Linked DNA regions of Marinomonas mediterranea MMB-1. The protein of the gene in region 3 interacts with the protein of the main gene of each other region in a pairwise test. Links are inferred from orthologs where the notes say so. Each region holds a gene or a part of one and is shown on either strand. Other genes may lie near its edges. The genes, in order: ftsA, ftsZ and MARME_RS08900.

Region 1 (3,619 bases), 830 kb from region 3 along the record:
ACCTCTTCGTTTGCCGTGATATTAACTAATACGCCACGAGCACCTTTAAGATTAATATCTTCAAGCAAAGGGTTGTGTATTGCCGCTTCCGCAGCAACACGCGCACGATCTTCTCCGATGGCAGACCCCGTTCCCATCATTGCCATCCCCATTTCCGACATCACTGTTTTAACATCGGCGAAATCGACGTTTATCAAACCAGGTCTCATTATAAGGTCGGTAATACCCTGAACAGCATTGAACAAAACATTATTCGCTTCACCAAACGCTTTAAGTAATGAAATATTCTTACCTAAAACAGGCAGCAGCCTCTCATTCGGAACGGTTATAAGCGAGTCAACATTCTCACGTAGCTCTTGAAGCCCCGCATCTGCAACCTTAGCTCTGCGACGCCCTTCAAATGGAAACGGCTTCGTCACAACGGCAACAGTCAAAATCCCCAATTCTCGTGCAACTTGAGCAATGACAGGTGCAGCTCCCGTTCCGGTGCCACCACCCATACCAGCCGTAATAAATACCATATCTGCACCCGTTAGAAGCTGAGTAATTTTCTCTTGATCTTCTAATGCAGAATCACGGCCAACGGAAGGGTTCGCTCCCGCACCAAGCCCCTTTGTCACCGTGGTACCAAGCTGCAATGTAATTCCAGAATCCAGCCCCATCAGAGCCTTAGAATCCGTATTAGCGCAGATAAACTCTACGCCCTCAAGCTGGTTTTCCAACATATGACGCACGGCATTGCCACCGCCACCACCAACTCCAACAACCTTGATTACAGCGTTGTCGGATAAATTTTCATCTGCTAAATCAAACACATTCATGGGCGACGCGCTCCTAAAAATCTGCTGTCAAAAATGACAATCATTAAATATAACTTTGAAACCAATCTTTTACTTTATGCCAAGCTTTCGTTGCACTGAAAGACGGCTTGGTCTCATCAGAGTTAACATCTTGTGTATTTCTACTACTTCCGGCCCGCAAAACACTTGACGGTTCGGCAACCATATCATCCATTTCAGCACTTCCATTTGCTAATAAACCAACGCTTGTCGCATACATAGAGTTATCGACAATCTCGGAGATTCCTTTAACATTCGTTGGTGTCGCTAGCCGAACAGGCATATCAAAGATACGCTCCGCGAGCTCAACAGCACCCTCCATTAACGCAGTGCCGCCAGTTACGACAACCCCTGCAGGTATTCGTTCCGCAAAACCACTACGTTGCAACTCATCATAGATAAGTTGGTAAATTTCTTCGTAGCGAGCTTCAACAACTTCCGCTAATGCATGACGAGAAATAGACCTCGACTGGCGATCCCCAACGCTCGGAACATCTATCACTTGATCGGTAGAAGCCAACGAGGACAACGCACAGGCATATTTAATCTTTATATCTTCAGCATGTACCGTTGGCGTACGCAAAGCCATAGAAATATCATTGGTAACCTGATCGCCTGCAACAGGAACAACAGAAGTGTGATGCAAAGCACCATCCACCCAAACGGCAATATCAGACGTTCCAGCACCAATATCAACAAGGCAAACGCCAAGCTCTTTTTCGTCTTCGCTTAAGCTAGTATCACTGGAAGCAAGTTGAGACAAAATAACGCCATCAACACCCAAACCACATTTCTTGATGCATTTTTCGACGTTCATCACAGCATTAGCAGCCCCCGAGACCAAATGAACATTGGCCTCAAGGCGCACACCAGACATACCCAAAGGGTCTCGTATACCTTCCTGCGAATCAATTTGAAACTCTTGTGGCAGAACATGAAGAAGGCGTTGGTCAGAAGAAATAGGAACAGCTTGAGCAGCATCAATGACACGTTCAATGTCTTCTTTTTGAACTTCACCATCTTTTACTGCAACAATACCGTGAGAGTTTTGGCTACGGATATGACTCCCAGCCACACTAACGTAGACAGAGTGAATATTACACCCCGCCATCAACTCTGCTTCTTCTACCGCTCTTTGAATAGACTGAACGGTAGATTCAATATTGATAACAACGCCTCTTTTCATCCCTTTAGCAGGCTGAGTACCTATACCAACAATTTCAACGTTTCCATCACCTAGTACCTCACCTACTATGCAAGTTACTTTTGATGTACCAACGTCTAAGCCAACTATCATTCTACCTTCCTAGTTATCGCTAAATCGCAACTTTTATGCTCATATTCAAGCAACAAGCGAGCCAAATTCATAATTTCTCGTTCCATTGTACCGCCACCCCATGAGGGTACCGAGCATCAACAGACAAAACATTCTCTATTTTACCTGATAAATCACTTTTATACACGGCAATAAACCGCTGTAAACGCTCTAAAACCTTGTCTCGCCCGAGTTTTACATACACATCATTTTGAAACTTGATATTCCATGCACCACGTTTCTCCAGTACAAGCTCTTTTATTCTCAATGACGAGTTTGATAGCATTTGACTCATAAGACCAAACTGATCCAAAACAACCTGACTACTAGAATCAGGACCTTTCAAATTCGCTAGCGGCAAAGTTTCGCCATGACGAGGAGAAATCACCTCTCCATTCGAGGTGACTATCTGCCTCGAATTCCAATAAGCGATCGGTTGATGTTCTTTCACCTCAACCACAATTTTATCCGGCCATACCTTTCGAATGCGCGCACTGGCGACCCACTCAGGAGACACTGCAACCGTCTCTGCTTGCGACAGCGAAAGAGTTAGCAAACTTTCACCCAACAATACATCATAAGCTATTTCTAACTCTTGACGCTTAGCATTGATCAGCCGACCTTCAATTTCTATTTTTTTGACAGCAAACCAGCGCTCATTAGGTGAACTATCTTGCTCCCCTTGGAAAATAGCGAACACAATCAAAGAAATCGCCCCAAGCAAGGCCGCTAAACGCATTTTCTCAGATACTCCCCACTGAATCCCAAGCAGAACACAGTATTTTTTCGACTAAATCTTGATAGCTGATACCGACATGAGCAGCCGCCATTGGCACTAAACTATGAGACGTCATTCCAGGAGAGGTATTTACCTCAAGCACGGAAAAGTCGCCGTTATTACGACGCATAACATCAACACGGCCCCAACCTTTACACCCAACAGCTAAATAAGCATCAAGAGACAACGCTTTCAACCGAGATTCATCATCGTCACTCAAACCAGAAGGCAATCGATATTCGGTATCATCCGCCAAATATTTTGCTTCGTAATCGTACAGCTGATGATCTTCTGACGGTTTGAGACCGATTGCAGGGTATGCTTCGTCATTGATAATCGAAACGGTAAATTCAGGCCCCTCTATAAACTCTTCCACAAGTATTTCGGAGTCATACTCACGCGCATCTCGAAGCGCCTGCATTAACTGCTCTGTATTGTCCGCCTTACTAATACCAATCGTGGAACCTTCGCGTGACGGCTTCACTATAACGGGGTATGACAACTGCCTTTCAACACACTCAACTGAAACATCACTTGCATCAGCAATATAATCCGGTGTCGGAATCCCAAGCCCCTTCCATAACTTTTTAGTCATCAGTTTGTCCATCGCCAATGCGCAAGCTAACTGACGACTCCCTGTATAGGGTTTTGACATCAAATCCAGAAGCGCCTGAATATGACCATCCT
Region 2 (8,399 bases), 820 kb from region 3 along the record:
ATGACTACATTTTGTAACAGGCTTCCACACCGAACATTGATATTCTTAATACTGATGTAAACATGAGAGACTTATTCAAAATGAAACTGATTGCAGATGCACAAGAGCTATCAATCGTCCTAATAGAGCCGTCGAAAGCTCAACAGAAAATTATCGTTAACGCACTGCGCGAATCAGGGGTCTCGGACATTGATGTAGCCGACAACGTAGCATCAGCCTCGAATACACTAGCAATGCACACTCCCGACTTAGTAATCTCTTCAATGTACCTTGAAGACGGCACAGCGGACGATGTCATTAATTTCATTAGAACAACACCAAGCACCGCTGACGTTCCGTTTATGCTGGTTTCAAGCGAACGAAAAAGGGAGTCACTTGAATATCTTCGACAAAACGGACTACTCGCCATCTTACCAAAACCATTCTCTCGTGATGATTTAGATACAGCCATCAAAGCAACCCTAGATCTAAACAACGAAGAAGAAATAGAATTAGAATTTTTCGACCCTCGAGAGCTAAAAGTGCTAATCGCTGATGATAGCAATATGGCACAAAAACACATTTCTCGTACACTCCAATCAATGGGAATAATGTTCATAGACCGTGCAGACGATGGCCGCGCTGCCCTCGAACTCCTCGAAGAAAATACATACGACCTGATAATCACAGACTACAATATGCCTGAAATGAACGGTGTTGAACTCGCAAACTATGTAAAAACGTCATCGAACCATTCTCACATCCCTGTATTAATGGTTAGCTCAGACGCGGATACCCCCCAGCTTTCCAATATCGCAAAAGGTGATGTCGACGCTCTTTGCGATAAGACATTTACTCCCACGACAATAAAGACACTCTTACACAATTTGCTTGGTTAAGTGTTAACCGCATAATCAACAAGAACAAAAAAAGGAAGCAAATGCTTCCTTTTTAAAATATAGGGCCACAAATAAAACTAACTCTTTAACAATAAGCTTCTATCAACTCATCAACGATAACCTGATTGGCCGCTGGAAAATCCAACTCAGCCAACATTTTCAAATCAAACCAAGAAACCTGTTGGTTTTCAGCTCCAGTTGGTTCTCCTTTAAAATCGTCAACCAGATAGAAATACAACACGACAAGCTTATCGCCGTAATCATGACGCACTTCTTTAAACAGCTCTGCGGAACCCACCGTGATACCACACTCTTCTAACAATTCACGACACAACGCATCATAAGAGGACTCAGCAGCTTCGCATTTGCCTCCAGGAAACTCCCACAACCCTCCTTGATGCTGCGCTTCGTCTCTGAATGCCAGAAAAATACGATCTCCTCGCTTAATAATACCTGCAGAAACCTCTACTTGCTTCACGTTCTGTATTCCGCATTGATCGTAACGTACTCATGAGACAAATCGGTCGTCCAAACGGTATCTTTACATTCACCAACACCCAAATCGATTACAATTGTAATCTCTTCTGGATTCATGGCCGCTTGACCTAACTCTTCCGTGTAGCCATCAGATCGACCACCTTCAGAAACAATTAAGCATCCGTTAAGTGAAATATTCACACGATCAACATCTAAATCAGCAATAGGCGCACGACCAACGACAGCAAGGATACGCCCCCAATTCGGATCAGAAGCAAATAACGCCGTTTTAACAAGGGGAGAATGGGCAATTTCAAAGCCAACTAAAGCAGCGTCTTCTTGTGATTTTGCCCCAACCACCTGAACCGTCACAAACTTTGTCGCACCTTCACCATCTCGAACGATAGCATGAGCAAGCTCCTGCATTACCTCAGTAAAAGCTTGCTCAAAAGCCAGACCCAATTCCGTTTGAATATTCGTTATTTTTTCATTGCCCGCTGCACCAGTAGCCACCGCAATACACGAATCATTTGTAGAGGTATCGCTGTCTATAGTAATGCGATTAAAGCTTTTATCTGTCGTTTTTTTCAGAAGGTCTTGCAAAACATTCTGATCAATTGAAATATCAGTAAAAACATAGCCCAACATAGTGGCCATGTTAGGACGAATCATACCCGCCCCTTTTGAGATCCCACCGACAGTATAATGTTTTCCGTTAACTTCAAATTGACGGTACGCGCCTTTAGGTCGCGTATCTGTCGTCATAATACCTTCACCGGCATCCTGCCAATTACCGTAATCCAATGATGCCAACGCATTAGGTAGCACATCGACAATTTTATCTGTTGGCAACGGCTCTCCTATCACACCTGTCGAAAACGGCAGTACCTCAGAGACCTTACACCCAACAATAGATGCCAATGATTCACAGGTTGATAACGCACCTTGATAACCTCGCTTCCCCGTTCCAGCATTGGCATTTCCAGTATTAATAACCAGATACCTCGGAACGGATTGCAACAAGTGCTCACGACACAAACGAACTGGCGCTGCGCAAAAAGCATTTTGCGTAAAAACGCCTGCTACGCTCGCCCCTTTATCAATCTCAAAAACAACAAGATCTTTACGAGACGCTTTTTTTATCCCTGCTTCAACGACAGCGAAACGCACACCACTGATATTCGGAATAGCGGGAAAAGAACCCAAACCTACAGCCATATTTCCCTCCTTATACCAAACGTCCGTGACATTGCTTATATTTCTTTCCTGAGCCACATGGGCAAGACTCATTTCTGCCAACTTTCGGAACTTCAGACTGTTGCTCTGAAGCGGAAGAAGCACCTTCTCCAAAAGCCGCCGCTTGCTGGTGCTGAGCGCTCATTTTTAACGGCTCTTCTTGCTGCTGCCTAGCCTCTTCTATTTTTTGCGCCTCTTCTGGAGACTGCACTCGCACGCGAGCAGTAATCTGAACAACTTCGTATTTAATTTGTTCTAATAAATTCTGGAACAACTCAAATGATTCACGCTTATATTCTTGTTTAGGGTTTTTCTGAGCATAACCGCGAAGATGAATACCTTGGCGCAACATATCCATTGTTTGGAGGTGTTCTTTCCACAATGTATCGAGTACTTGCAACAAGACCTGCTTCTCAAATGCTCTAATTGAATCAGAACCTGCAACCTCTTCTTTCGCCTTATAATCCTCTATAAAACCATCAAGAATTCTTTGACGCAAAGGCTCTTCATAAAGCTTCTTATCGGCTTCCACCCAAGCTTTAATTGCAAGCTCAAGTCCAAACTCGTTTTTGATCTTTTCTTCTAAACCGTCCAGGTCCCATTGATCAAACATGCTTTGAGGCGGAATAAACTCATCGATAACCCCAGCCACCACTTCTTCACGCATAGATTCAATTGCACCTGACAAATCATCAGATGACATCATGTCATAACGCTGAGTGTAAATTACTTGACGCTGATCGTTAGCAACATCATCGTACTCAAGAAGCTGCTTACGAATATCAAAGTTTCTTCCTTCCACTTTACGCTGAGCTTTCTCAATGGCATTAGAGACCATTTTGTGCTCTATCGCCTCGCCCTTTTCCATACCCAGTGCCTGCATCATTTTCTTAATACGATCAGACATAAAGATACGCATCAGGTTATCTTCAAGCGACAAATAGAAGCGAGATGAACCGACATCACCCTGACGACCCGCTCGACCACGAAGCTGATTATCAATACGACGAGACTCGTGGCGCTCTGTACCAATAATATGTAGCCCACCTGCAGCCAATACCGCCTGATGTCTAGACTCCCAATCAGACTTAACAGCCTCAATTTGCGCCTCTGTTGCGTCCGCACCAAGTTCCGCCAACTCCGTCTGTAGGTTGCCGCCCAAAACGATGTCAGTACCACGACCCGCCATGTTTGTCGCAATTGTCACCGCGCCGGAACGACCTGCACCTGCAACGATTTCAGCCTCACGTTCATGGTGTTTAGCATTTAATACATTGTGCTCAATACCTACTTTATTTAGGTATCCAGAAAGCAGCTCAGAGTAGTCAATAGAAGCAGTACCGACCAATACTGGTCGCCCTTCTTTTACAACGACCTCAATATCTTTAACGATGGCCTCGAACTTCTCTTGGGTCGACATATAGATCAAGTCATTGTGATCTTTACGTTGAACCACTTTGTTCGTCGGAATAACCACAACAGTCAGCCCGTAAATTTGCTGAAACTCATAAGCTTCTGTATCTGCCGTCCCAGTCATGCCAGACAATTTTTCATAAAGCCTGAAATAGTTCTGAAATGTTGTCGAAGCCAGTGTTTGACTCTCTGCCTGGATAGCGACACCTTCTTTTGCCTCGACAGCCTGATGTATACCTTCAGACCAACGACGACCAGCCATAGTTCGACCCGTATGCTCATCCACGATAACGACTTGACCACCTTGAACAACATAGTCAACGTTCTTTTTGAAAATAACATGAGCTCGCATAGAAGCATGCACGTGATGCAGCAGCGCCAAATTAGATGCAGAATACAAACTATCGCCTTCCTGCAGCATTTCTTGCTCTACCAACCAAGCCTCTACAAACTGATGCCCGTCTTCGGTAAGCTCGATATTTTTCTGAGCTTCATCATAGGTGTAGTGACCCGTTTCATCACCCTCTTCCTCTTGCTTAACAAGCAATGGAATAAGCTGATTAATCTTTTTATATTGCTCAGAACTGTCTTCTACAGCTCCAGAGATAATAAGTGGCGTTCTTGCCTCATCGATTAGGATAGAGTCAACTTCATCAACCACAGCAAAATGAAGATCACGCTGAACGCGGTCCTCCATTCTAAAGATCATATTGTCGCGCAAGTAGTCAAAGCCAAACTCATTATTTGTGCCATAGGTAATATCGCTCAAATAAGCCGCTCGCTTTTCTTCCTTCTCTTGCCCAGCATAGACAACACCGACACTTAGATCGAGAAATTCGTACAGTGGGCGCATCCAGTTAGCATCACGCTTTGCTAGATAATCATTGACTGTAACGACATGAACACCTTTCGAAGTCAATGCATTAAGGTATACAGCCAAAGTAGCAACAAGTGTTTTACCTTCACCCGTGCGCATTTCTGCTATTGAGCCATTATTGAGAACCATTGCCCCAATCAGCTGAACATCAAAATGTCGCATACCCATGATTCGCTTACTCGCTTCGCGAACGGTTGCGAAAGCCTCAGGAAGCAGGGAGCCCAAGGTCTCGCCTTTCTCTAAGCGCGACCTAAAGTCGGATGTTTGCGCCATTAACTCATCATCACTAAAAGCAGAGTAGCGCTCTTCTAGCTGATTGATCTGATTAACAACTTTTCTGTATTTTTTAACTTCTCGGTCATTCTTTGTACCGATAACTTTCTTAATGACTGTTCCTAGCATCTTATTTCAACGTCGCTAAATTTATAGTGGTTAGAGTTTAACATGGTAATGTGGGGCAAAACATGAAATAACAAGCATATATACACAAAAAAGCCAGACATTTGTCTGGCTTTTTTGTGTATAAACAACTAAATGCTTAATTTACAATCAGTTAATTCGCAGCAACAGGCTCTACAAATGAAATGGGCATCACTTGAGCCTCATCTTCAAATGAAACATATTCCCACGCATCCTGACGCTCAAGCAAAGCTAGCAGTAGCTTATTATTTAGAGCATGCCCTGATTTATGAGCCTTATACTCACCAATCAAACTATGTCCTAGTAGATATAAATCGCCAATCGCATCCAAAACCTTATGGCGCACTAGCTCATCTCTATAACGCAATCCTTCGTCATTCAGAACTTTAAAGTCATCAAGAACAATGGCGTTATCCATATTAGCGCCACGAGCCAAATCATTGTTTTTGAAGTACTCAAGATCTTTCATAAACCCGAACGTACGAGCACGACTGATTTCTTTCACAAAAGTCGTTGTAGAGAAATCAATCGAGGTATTCTGAACATCTTCACCAATAGCAGGATGATCAAAATCGATCGTAAAAGTCAGCCTAAAGCCAGAATGAGGCTCAAGGATGGCATATTTATCCCCTTCCTCTACTCGAATCGGCTTGGTGATACGAATAAACTTTTTCGGTGCGCTTTGCTCTTCAAGACCAGCAGATTGCAGCAAGAACACGAATGGACTAGCACTTCCGTCCATTAGAGGAATCTCACTTGCACTCACCTCAACATAAGCATTGTCTACACCTAATCCCGCCATCGCAGACATTAGGTGCTCTACCGTACTTACTTTAACGTCGTCAGAGCACAACGCTGTCGCAAAATTTGTCGACCCAACAGCACGCGCATCGCCAACTATTTCTACCGGTGGCTCAAGATCAGTCCGAACAAACACAATACCAGTATTGACTGGCGCTGGTTTGAGCGTCAAATACACTTTTTCACCAGAGTGCAAGCCAACCCCAGTAGCGCGGATAATATTTTTCAGTGTGCGCTGACGTACCATTATTTTCCTACAATTTCATTACAGATAGTTAATTAATGAGAATGTTATCAACTAACTAAAATTTATACAATTCAAAGATGATTAATTACGTATTTTTTACGCAAATCAATCAGCCTGACGACGCAAAAACGCTGGGATATCCAAATACGATAATTGATCATCTGCCCCTTTAGAGGACTCTAAACTCTTATCGTTTGCCTTAACCTGCGACTCCTCAGAAGAAACGTCATCCTTCTGAACAGCAGAAGACGTTACAACTGGCTTAGCCACCGCTTCTACAGCTGGCTTTGATGCGTTAGATGCAGAAGGCGCAGACTGAGTTACTGAAGGCTTTACCGCAGACACATCACCCACTGCGGATTTCATCTCAACATTAGCACTTTGCCCTTCTAGCCCCGTAGCAACTACCGTGACCCGCATTTCATCTTCTACAGTCGGATCAATTGCACAACCAATAACAACCGTTGCATCTTCTGACGCATACTCCTCAATGATCCCACCAACTTCGGTAAACTCAGACAAGCCCACCTCTTCGTTTGCCGTGATATTAACTAATACGCCACGAGCACCTTTAAGATTAATATCTTCAAGCAAAGGGTTGTGTATTGCCGCTTCCGCAGCAACACGCGCACGATCTTCTCCGATGGCAGACCCCGTTCCCATCATTGCCATCCCCATTTCCGACATCACTGTTTTAACATCGGCGAAATCGACGTTTATCAAACCAGGTCTCATTATAAGGTCGGTAATACCCTGAACAGCATTGAACAAAACATTATTCGCTTCACCAAACGCTTTAAGTAATGAAATATTCTTACCTAAAACAGGCAGCAGCCTCTCATTCGGAACGGTTATAAGCGAGTCAACATTCTCACGTAGCTCTTGAAGCCCCGCATCTGCAACCTTAGCTCTGCGACGCCCTTCAAATGGAAACGGCTTCGTCACAACGGCAACAGTCAAAATCCCCAATTCTCGTGCAACTTGAGCAATGACAGGTGCAGCTCCCGTTCCGGTGCCACCACCCATACCAGCCGTAATAAATACCATATCTGCACCCGTTAGAAGCTGAGTAATTTTCTCTTGATCTTCTAATGCAGAATCACGGCCAACGGAAGGGTTCGCTCCCGCACCAAGCCCCTTTGTCACCGTGGTACCAAGCTGCAATGTAATTCCAGAATCCAGCCCCATCAGAGCCTTAGAATCCGTATTAGCGCAGATAAACTCTACGCCCTCAAGCTGGTTTTCCAACATATGACGCACGGCATTGCCACCGCCACCACCAACTCCAACAACCTTGATTACAGCGTTGTCGGATAAATTTTCATCTGCTAAATCAAACACATTCATGGGCGACGCGCTCCTAAAAATCTGCTGTCAAAAATGACAATCATTAAATATAACTTTGAAACCAATCTTTTACTTTATGCCAAGCTTTCGTTGCACTGAAAGACGGCTTGGTCTCATCAGAGTTAACATCTTGTGTATTTCTACTACTTCCGGCCCGCAAAACACTTGACGGTTCGGCAACCATATCATCCATTTCAGCACTTCCATTTGCTAATAAACCAACGCTTGTCGCATACATAGAGTTATCGACAATCTCGGAGATTCCTTTAACATTCGTTGGTGTCGCTAGCCGAACAGGCATATCAAAGATACGCTCCGCGAGCTCAACAGCACCCTCCATTAACGCAGTGCCGCCAGTTACGACAACCCCTGCAGGTATTCGTTCCGCAAAACCACTACGTTGCAACTCATCATAGATAAGTTGGTAAATTTCTTCGTAGCGAGCTTCAACAACTTCCGCTAATGCATGACGAGAAATAGACCTCGACTGGCGATCCCCAACGCTCGGAACATCTATCACTTGATCGGTAGAAGCCAACGAGGACAACGCACAGGCATATTTAATCTTTATATCTTCAGCATGTACCGTTGGCGTACGCAAAGCCATAGAAATATCATTGGTAACCTGATCGCCTGCAACAGGAACAACAGAAGTGTGATGCAAAGCACCATCCACCCAAACGGCAATATCAGACGTTCCAGC
Region 3 (8,552 bases):
ACTAATACCTAACTTTGAAATGTTAATCGATATATCAATACCATTTAGGCTCCCGCCAAACGTTTCGATTTGAACGGGCAACCCAATGATTTGACTAATATTGCTTTCTATTTGAGGGCGGTAACGATCTGCTAAAGGTAAAAGCTGCTTTACGCTAACAACAATGGCAGCGAGCACGACGACAAAGCCGACGGCCGACCACCATAGCAAATTCACAATCCATCGAGAAACATTTTTCACCTCTTTACCCTCTGGATCACCTCAATACGACATCATATTGATCCTGCGTATAAACAGGGTCAACCTGGAATCGAATTGTTTTACCTATAAAAGCTTCCAACTCAGCGACTGCAACACTCTCTTCGTCTAAGAAACGCTCAACGACCGAACTCGAAGCCAACACAGTATACGTTTGAGAGTTATATGCACGATCGGCACGAAGAATCTCTCTAAACACTTCATAACATACCGTCTCAGGCGTCTTTACCAAGCCACTACCACGGCAAGCTCGACATGGCTCACACAAAACCTGACCTAGGCTTTCTCGCGTTCTTTTACGCGTCATTTCGACTAACCCTAGCTCAGACACACCCGTGATTTTCGTTTTTGCGTGATCCACTTCAAGTATTTTTTCCAACATGCGAAGAACCTGACGCTTATGCTCTTCATCCTCCATGTCGATAAAATCGATGATTATAATTCCACCAAGATTACGTAACCTAAGCTGTCGACCAATAGCCGTCGCTGCCTCTAAGTTGGTCTTATAAATGGTCTCTTCTAAGTTTCGTGTGCCGACATACGCCCCAGTATTGACATCGATGGTTGTCATTGACTCAGTTTGTTCGACTAACAAATACCCTCCAGACTTCAATGACACTTTTCGGTCTAAAGCCCTTTGAATCTCATCTTCGACACTATAAAGATCAAATATCGGGCGCTCACCAGGATAATACTCAATATGATTGGAAAGTTCTGGAATGAAATCGTCAGCAAATGATCTAAGTTTGGCAAAATTTTCTTTAGAATCGATCTTGATTTTTTCGGTTGTCAGGCTAATAAGGTCACGCATTGTCCTTAAATGAAGCGGTAAATCTTCGTAAATAACCGACGGAGCTTTAGCGCTCTTCATCCTCTTTTTGACGGACTGCCATAACCGCGTGAGAAACTTAATATCCGAAAGAATCTCTTCTTCTCCAGCCTTCTCTGCAGCGGTCCGTAGAATATAGCCGCTTGTTTCATCTGCATCCGTCAAGGCTTTAGACACAAGCGACTTCAGGCGCTCTCTCTCACTTTCATCTTCAATACGCTGACTTACACCGACATGTGCTTGGTCAGGCATATACACCAAATATCTTGAAGGAATAGACAAGTGAGTGGTTAGACGAGCACCTTTGGTACTAATTGGGTCCTTCGTAACCTGAACAACGAGCGATTGACCTTCTCGCAAATAGTCGCCTATTTGATCACTGGGATTAACCGCATCACGGTCAGCAATCTCGGAAACGTGTATAAATGCAGCCCGCTCTAAACCAATATCAACAAAAGCGGCCTGCATACCTGGTAAAACTCTGACAACTTTACCTTGATATATGTTACCTACAATACCTTTGCGACTAGAACGCTCAATATAGACTTCTTGTAACACGCCATTTTCGACTAATGCTACCCGTATCTCCATTGGCGTTACATTAATGAGAACATCTTCACTCATCGTTATTCTCCTGAAAAATTTGAACACCAAATTCATTTAAACGTTTAGCGGTTTCGAAAAGCGGCAAACCAACAACAGCGGAATACGAACCGGACATAGACTTAACGAAGCTAGCTCCAATACCTTGAATAGCATATGAGCCCGCTTTATCTATCGGCTCACCAGTACGCCAATACAACTCAATCTCCACATCGGAGATATTCCTAAACTCTACGTTCGTTGTAACAACATCTGTCACCACTCTTTGTAAGCGAGAATCGCAAATACATAACGACGTCATAACGTCATGAGAGCGATTAGCAAGCAAGCGCAGCATCCTTTTAGACTCATCAAGATCATCAGGTTTCCCTAAAATTTCACCGTCTATTACGACACTCGTATCCGATGCAATAATAATGGCATTTGAGTCTATGTTGAGCTTATCAGCAATTGAAAAGGCCTTCTCTTTTGCTACTCTTGCAACATACTCTTTAGGTAGCTCTAGCGCTAATGGCGTCTCATCAATATCGGCAGGCATCACGTCAAATGAGCCGACAAACGTACCAAGTAGCTCTTTGCGCCTAGGGGATGCGGATGCGAGGATAATCATTATAATTCCTAACTAATAGAATAGAGTCGACGAATACTTCTCAGCACCACGAAAGACCAAGGCCATAAAAAGCCGGTAATAATCGCTGGCATAAATATCATTAGAGTCGGTTCAGCATTGCCAACATAGTGATCCAACCAAAAATTAACCAGTTGATTGATACTAACAAGCAAAAATATAAAGACACCTTGCTGCCAACGCATGTACATACGAAGCCTTTGATAAAACAATGCACAAGCATAAGCAATGATGACATACGTTAAAGAGTGCTGACCAATTATACCACCTTGCAATAGGTCAACCATCAGCCCAAGAAACCACGCCACTCCTACACCTACTTTATAAGGCAACGCTATTACCCAGTATAGTACGACAAGTAGTGCCCATTCTGGGCGAAACCAAACAAGATCATCGGGAAAAGGAAGAGCTTCGAGCATTAACGCGACAATAAAGGTCAATAGAAAAATAAAGCTAGATTTCATTGTCTCTTTAGCTCCGGACGATCAATTAGCATAACATGGCGACTGCGACCTAGCTGAGCCAATGGAACAACATCAATCTCAGAGTAAGGATTCCCTGCAACATGCTTGACGGAGCGCACAACACCAACTGGATAACCAATGGGAAAACGTTTATCGAGCCCTGACGTAGTCAGTATATCGCCTTTCTTAATATCGGCCGTATGCGGCACACTCATTAGCTCCATGCGCTTCAGATCACCCGTACCACGAAGCACACTTCGAAGCCCAGTACGAGCAAGCTCTACAGGAACAAAGTGACTAGCGTCGGCTATTAAGAGAACGCGACTAGTATAAGCGGCGGTCTCTACCACTTGACCTAAGACCCCTGTTGCATCTAAAACAGGTTGTCCAACATAAGCCCCAGAGGAGAACCCTTTGTCAATTAATACCTTATGGCTGTAGGCGTTCTGATCAAAGCCTATTACTTCCGCCATAACGACTTTCTCGTCTACACGCTGCGAAGCATCAAGTAACTCACGCAGGCGCACATTTTCAGCACGAAGCGCATTAAGTTTTTGCAACTTACTGCGTAATATCAACAGCTCTTCATTTAGCCCTTGATTTTCCAGCACCAAGTCTTCACGACTTTCTAAATGATCGCCTGCCCAACTTAGCATCTGCTTAGGCGCATTAACCACAAGCTGTATGGGCGTGACTAACCAAGTAAAATAAGGACGAACCGTTGTAAAAGCATGATAGTGAGCATCTGCCACTATCATGCCAATGGACAAAGCGGCCAACATAAAAAACCTTACGCCGGAGACCTTACCCGTGAAGAAAAATGAGTTTTTAATAGCAGACCCCTAATTTACAGACTATTCATTATCCGCTGTAAATAACTCAGATGCATGCTTATCCATCATTTCTATTGCAAGACCACCGCCTCTGGCGACACAAGTCAACGGATCGTCAGCAACAATAACAGGCAACCCTGTTTCCTCACTGATTAAACGATCGATCTCACGTAACAACGCACCACCACCGGTCAATACTAGACCTGTTTCACCAATATCAGCAGCAAGCTCTGGAGGAGACTGTTCAAGCACACCTTTGACCGCTTGAACAATTTGCGCCAATGGCTCTTGCAGCGCATCCAGTATTTCCGTGCTTCGCAATGTAAACGAGCGAGGAATACCTTCGGCAAGATTTCGACCACGAACGTCGATTTGAAGCTCCTCTCCCGTATGGTATGCCATGCCAATCTCAGTTTTTATACGCTCTGCCGTAGCATCACCAATCAAACTACCATACTGACGTCGCACATACGTTGTAATCGCTTCATCAAATCGGTCACCACCGACTCGAATAGACTCGCGAGTAACAATGCCGTTAAGAGAGATAATTGCAATTTCCGTGGTACCACCGCCGATATCAATAACCATTGAGCCAGACGCTTCAGCAACAGGTAGCCCTGCCCCGATCGCCGCAGCCATTGGCTCTTCAATAATATACACTTCCCTTGCACCTGCACCCAACGCGGATTCTTTAATGGCTCTTCGTTCAACCTGAGTCGACTTACAAGGCACACACACCAATACGCGAGGGCTTGGTTTTAATAAGCTATTTTCGTGCACTTTAGAAATAAAGTACTGCAACATTTTTTCGGTAACATGAAAATCTGCGATGACACCATCCTTCATAGGGCGAATCGCTGTAATATTGCCCGGTGTACGACCCAACATACGTTTGGCGTCTACACCTACTGAGGCTACCGTTTTCTGATTTCCATTGTGACGAATCGCAACCACTGAGGGTTCGTCAAGCACAATACCGCGATCGCGTACATAGATAAGGGTATTTGCCGTTCCTAGATCAATCGACAAATCGCTTGAGAACATTCCCCTGATTTTCTTAAACATGAATTCCTACACCCTGAACAAAAAAACGATATGAACAGCGACAAAATGTACCAACCAGCGGTCATTTGAGCAAGGTGATTCCACTATGATTACGTAATAAATGTGTTCTATTTCTTTGTTTATTCGATTTTTTTTGTTTCTTGGGATTAATAACCAGTTTTTCATTACTAGATCTTTCTCGTATACGCAGATGCGGATACAATAAAAAGTATTTTTCAAACGTAAAATAAATTAGGTGGATCATGTCCCTAGAGAAACAAGACGTGCAAAAGATTGCACATCTGGCGCGCTTATCACTTAGCGATCAGGATGCAGAAGAATATCAGCACTCATTATCCAGCGTGCTTGATTTAGTAGAACAAATGCAGTCAGTCGATACAGATGGAGTTGAACCCCTTTCTAATCCACTAGAGGCGACCCAAAGACTGCGTGAAGACGTCGTGACTGAACAAGATCGTCGAGAGGCATTTTTATCCAACGCCCCTCAGACTGAGTCTGGCTTATTTCTAGTACCGCAAGTTATCGACTAATTAGAGTACCTATAAATGATTGATCAAAACATCCGATCTCTCGCGCAGAAACTGCGCAAAAAAGAGCTTTCAAGCGTTGAGTTAACGCAAGACTACCTAAAACGCATCAACGAAATTGATCCGCAGTTCAACAGCTTTATTACGGTCACCGATGAGCTAGCATTGGCGCAAGCACAAGCCGCAGACAACGCAATTGCAAACGGAGAGACCTCTCCGCTGACTGGCATTCCTGTTGCCCACAAAGACCTATTTTGTACCGAAGGCGTACTTACAACATGCGCCTCAAAAATTCTCCATAATTTTGTACCTCCATATGAGTCGACTGTCACCGCACGCATTAAAGCAGCTGGCGCCGTCGCACTAGGAAAAACAAATATGGACGAGTTTGCAATGGGCTCATCCAATGAAAACAGCTACTTTGGCGCAGTAAAAAACCCTTGGAATATCAATACTGTTCCCGGAGGTTCTTCTGGCGGCTCCGCAGCAGCTGTTGCAGCAGGACTCTGTGTTGCCGCGACAGGCACAGATACCGGCGGCTCTATTCGCCAACCTGCGTCATTTTGCGGCATCACCGGCTTAAAACCCACTTACGGCCGAGTCTCTCGCTTTGGCATGATTGCCTATGCATCTAGTCTTGATCAAGCTGGCCCTATGGCACGAAGCGCCGAGGACTGCGCGTACTTATTGCAGTCTTTTGCAGGTTTCGATACAAACGACTCAACCAGCTCCGAGACAGCCACAGAAGGTTATCTTGCGTCCATAGACTCACCATTAGCAGGCTTAAAAATTGGCCTTCCTAAAGAATATTTCGGTGACGGCTTAGACTCTGACGTTGCACAGGTCATCATGGATGCAGTGAAAGAATTTGAAAAATTGGGCGCTACCGTCCAAGAGATCTCACTCCCTAACCTAAACCTTAGCATTCCTTCTTACTACGTCATCGCGCCATCTGAAGCCTCTTCAAACCTTTCCCGCTTCGACGGTGTTCGATACGGGCACCGCTGTGAAGACCCTAAAGACCTGCTTGATATGTATATGCGCACTCGCTCCGAAGGGTTCGGTAAAGAAGTACAAAAGCGCATCATGGTTGGCACCTATGCACTGTCTGAAGGTTACTACGACGCCTATTACGTAAAAGCTCAGCGCATACGCCGACTTATCAAAGAAGACTTTGTTAAAGCCTATCAAGAAGTCGATGTTATTATGGGGCCCGTAGCACCAACGACCGCCTTTGGCCTAGGTGAAAAAACAACAGACCCAGTAGCAATGTATCTGGAAGATATTTATACATTATCGGTCAACCTTGCTGGCATCCCAGCCATGTCTGTTCCTGCAGGCTTCAGCAACGGCATGCCAGTTGGCCTACAAATCATGGGCAATTATTTTGACGAAGCCAAACTACTTAACGTCGCACACAAATTCCAGCAAGCGACTGACTGGCACACTCAAACCCCTAGCTTAGTAAAAGGAGCCTAAACATGAACTGGGAAGTCGTAATCGGCCTAGAGATTCATGCTCAATTGGCGACAAAATCGAAACTATTCTCTGGCGCCGCGACCAGCTTTGGCGCCGAGCCAAACACCAACACAACACTCGTTGACCTAGGAATGCCTGGTGCACTACCGGTCTTCAACAAAGAAGCATTACGCATGGCAGTTATGTTTGGTCATGCTGTAGACGCAGAAATCGGCATGACATCGGTCTTTGCACGTAAAAACTACTTCTACCCAGACTTGCCGAAAGGCTACCAGACAAGCCAAATGGATCATCCTATTGTCGGCCCTGGACACCTAGACGTAACACTTGAAGACGGAACAGTAACGCGAGTAGGCATCACACGCGCCCACTTAGAAGAAGATGCAGGAAAATCACTACACGAAGATTTCCACGGCATGACAGGTATCGACCTCAACCGCTCAAGCACACCGTTACTAGAAATCGTCTCAGAGCCAGACATTAGATCTGCCAAAGAAGCCGTCGCCTATGTAAAAATGATTCACTCAATTGTTACTTACCTTGGGATTTGTGACGGAAACATGGCGGAGGGCTCTATGCGCTGCGACGTCAACCTTTCCCTTCGTCCCAAAGGACAAGAAGAGTTTGGTACGCGAACGGAAATCAAAAATGTAAACTCATTCCGTTTCATTGAAAAAGCAATTTACTGCGAAATCGAGCGCCAAATGGACATTCTCGAAGATGGCGGAAAAATCGTACAAGAAACGCGCCTCTACGATCCAGATAAAGACGAAACCCGAAGCATGCGAAGCAAGGAAGACGCTAACGATTATCGCTACTTCCCCTGCCCAGACCTACTCCCTATCGTGCTTGACGATGAGTATGTTGAGGAAATTAGAGCCAATTTACCTGAGCTGCCTACACAAAAAGCGAAACGTTTCGAAGCAGAATACGCACTTAGCGAATACGATGCAGGCGTTTTATCCAGCTCACGCGCAATGGCAGACTACTTTGAAGACGCAGCGAAAACCGCTAAAAACTCAAAGTTGGCAGCCAACTGGGTAATGGGCGAAGTGAGTAAGTTCCTTAACCAGGAAAACCTAGACATTACAGAGAGCCCAGTTTCCGCGCAAGCATTAGGACAACTATTGAGCCGTATAGAAGACAACACAATCAACGGTAAAACGGCGAAAGACGTATTCCAAAGCATGTGGCAAGGCGAAGGCTCAGCAGATGAAATTATTGAGAAAAAAGGCCTTAAACAAGTAACAGATACTGGCGCAATAGAAACCCTAATTCAAAGCGTTATTGATGCAAACCCAGCTCAAGTAGAGCAATTCAAAGCATCAGAACCTGACAAGCAGAAAAAAATGATCGGTTTCTTTATGGGACAAGTCATGAAAGCTTCTCAAGGCAAAGCCAATCCTGGACTGGTTACCCCAATCCTAAATAAGTTACTAAACAACTAGAAAAACAAAAAAAGCGCACCTTTAAAACTGGGTGCGCTTTCTATTAAAACCGCAGCGGTCTAATAAAACCAAATAAGCAATAAACTCAAAAAACCTACTCTTCTGAAAGAACAATCCGATCCCTTCCAGTACGTTTTGCATCATATAGATAGTTATCAGCTAAATTCACAGCCTCTCCCAACGTGGATTGCTGCTCCGAGCAAACACCAATACTACAAGTAACAGAGACCTCAGCAGTTGTGAACGTACGCCCTCGAACAAGATCCATAAATTCATCCAACTTTCCAACAACCTCATCGACAGACAACGCTGATATCAAACAAAACTCTTCACCACCAAACCGAGCAATCAATGCATCATTAAAAACATCGATCAAAAGAGAGGAAAATTCCTTTAAAAGCTCATCTCCGACAAAATG

What was found.
Region 1: the proteins of MARME_RS08900 (region 3) and ftsA interact in binary tests that used the Escherichia coli proteins (3 or more experiments, as listed by UniProt). The link is inferred for Marinomonas mediterranea MMB-1 from one-to-one orthologs.
Region 2: the proteins of MARME_RS08900 (region 3) and ftsZ interact in binary tests that used the Escherichia coli proteins (3 or more experiments, as listed by UniProt). The link is inferred for Marinomonas mediterranea MMB-1 from one-to-one orthologs.

Annotation. Positions count from the first base shown.
Region 1 is NC_015276.1:2,781,514-2,785,132, forward strand. What follows is about bases 1-2,920. They hold ftsA (cell division protein FtsA), read right to left. Parts: upstream 2,137-2,920; coding sequence 865-2,136; downstream 1-864. Other genes in these bases: ftsZ (cell division protein FtsZ), read right to left, coding at 1-821; MARME_RS12665 (cell division protein FtsQ/DivIB), read right to left, coding at 2,204-2,893; MARME_RS12670 (D-alanine--D-alanine ligase), read right to left, coding at 2,898-2,920. In the rest of the region: more of MARME_RS12670, read right to left, coding at 2,921-3,619. UniProt on the Escherichia coli protein: Essential cell division protein that assists in the assembly of the Z ring. May serve as the principal membrane anchor for the Z ring.
Region 2 is NC_015276.1:2,774,639-2,783,037, forward strand. Bases 5,576-8,399 are described here. They hold ftsZ (cell division protein FtsZ), read right to left. Parts: upstream 7,697-8,399; coding sequence 6,455-7,696; downstream 5,576-6,454. Other genes in these bases: lpxC (UDP-3-O-acyl-N-acetylglucosamine deacetylase), read right to left, coding at 5,576-6,349; ftsA (cell division protein FtsA), read right to left, coding at 7,740-8,399. Also shown: MARME_RS12630 (response regulator transcription factor), read left to right, coding at 81-878; 8-oxo-dGTP diphosphatase MutT, read right to left, coding at 964-1,356; bifunctional glutamate N-acetyltransferase/amino-acid acetyltransferase ArgJ, read right to left, coding at 1,353-2,573; preprotein translocase subunit SecA, read right to left, coding at 2,584-5,283; more of lpxC, read right to left, coding at 5,435-5,575. UniProt on the Escherichia coli protein: Essential cell division protein that forms a contractile ring structure (Z ring) at the future cell division site. The regulation of the ring assembly controls the timing and the location of cell division.
Region 3 is NC_015276.1:1,952,877-1,961,428, reverse strand. Bases 2,659-5,635 are described here. They hold MARME_RS08900 (rod shape-determining protein), read right to left. Parts: upstream 4,681-5,635; coding sequence 3,637-4,680; downstream 2,659-3,636. Other genes in these bases: gatA (Asp-tRNA(Asn)/Glu-tRNA(Gln) amidotransferase subunit GatA), read left to right, coding at 5,226-5,635; gatC (Asp-tRNA(Asn)/Glu-tRNA(Gln) amidotransferase subunit GatC), read left to right, coding at 4,923-5,210; mreC (rod shape-determining protein MreC), read right to left, coding at 2,779-3,615; mreD (rod shape-determining protein MreD), read right to left, coding at 2,659-2,782. Also shown: MARME_RS08925 (YhdP family phospholipid transporter), read right to left, coding at 1-240; rng (ribonuclease G), read right to left, coding at 257-1,711; MARME_RS08915 (Maf family protein), read right to left, coding at 1,704-2,300; more of mreD, read right to left, coding at 2,309-2,658; more of gatA, read left to right, coding at 5,636-6,686; Asp-tRNA(Asn)/Glu-tRNA(Gln) amidotransferase subunit GatB, read left to right, coding at 6,689-8,134; MARME_RS08880 (response regulator), read right to left, coding at 8,229-8,552. UniProt on the Escherichia coli protein: Forms membrane-associated dynamic filaments that are essential for cell shape determination. Acts by regulating cell wall synthesis and cell elongation, and thus cell shape.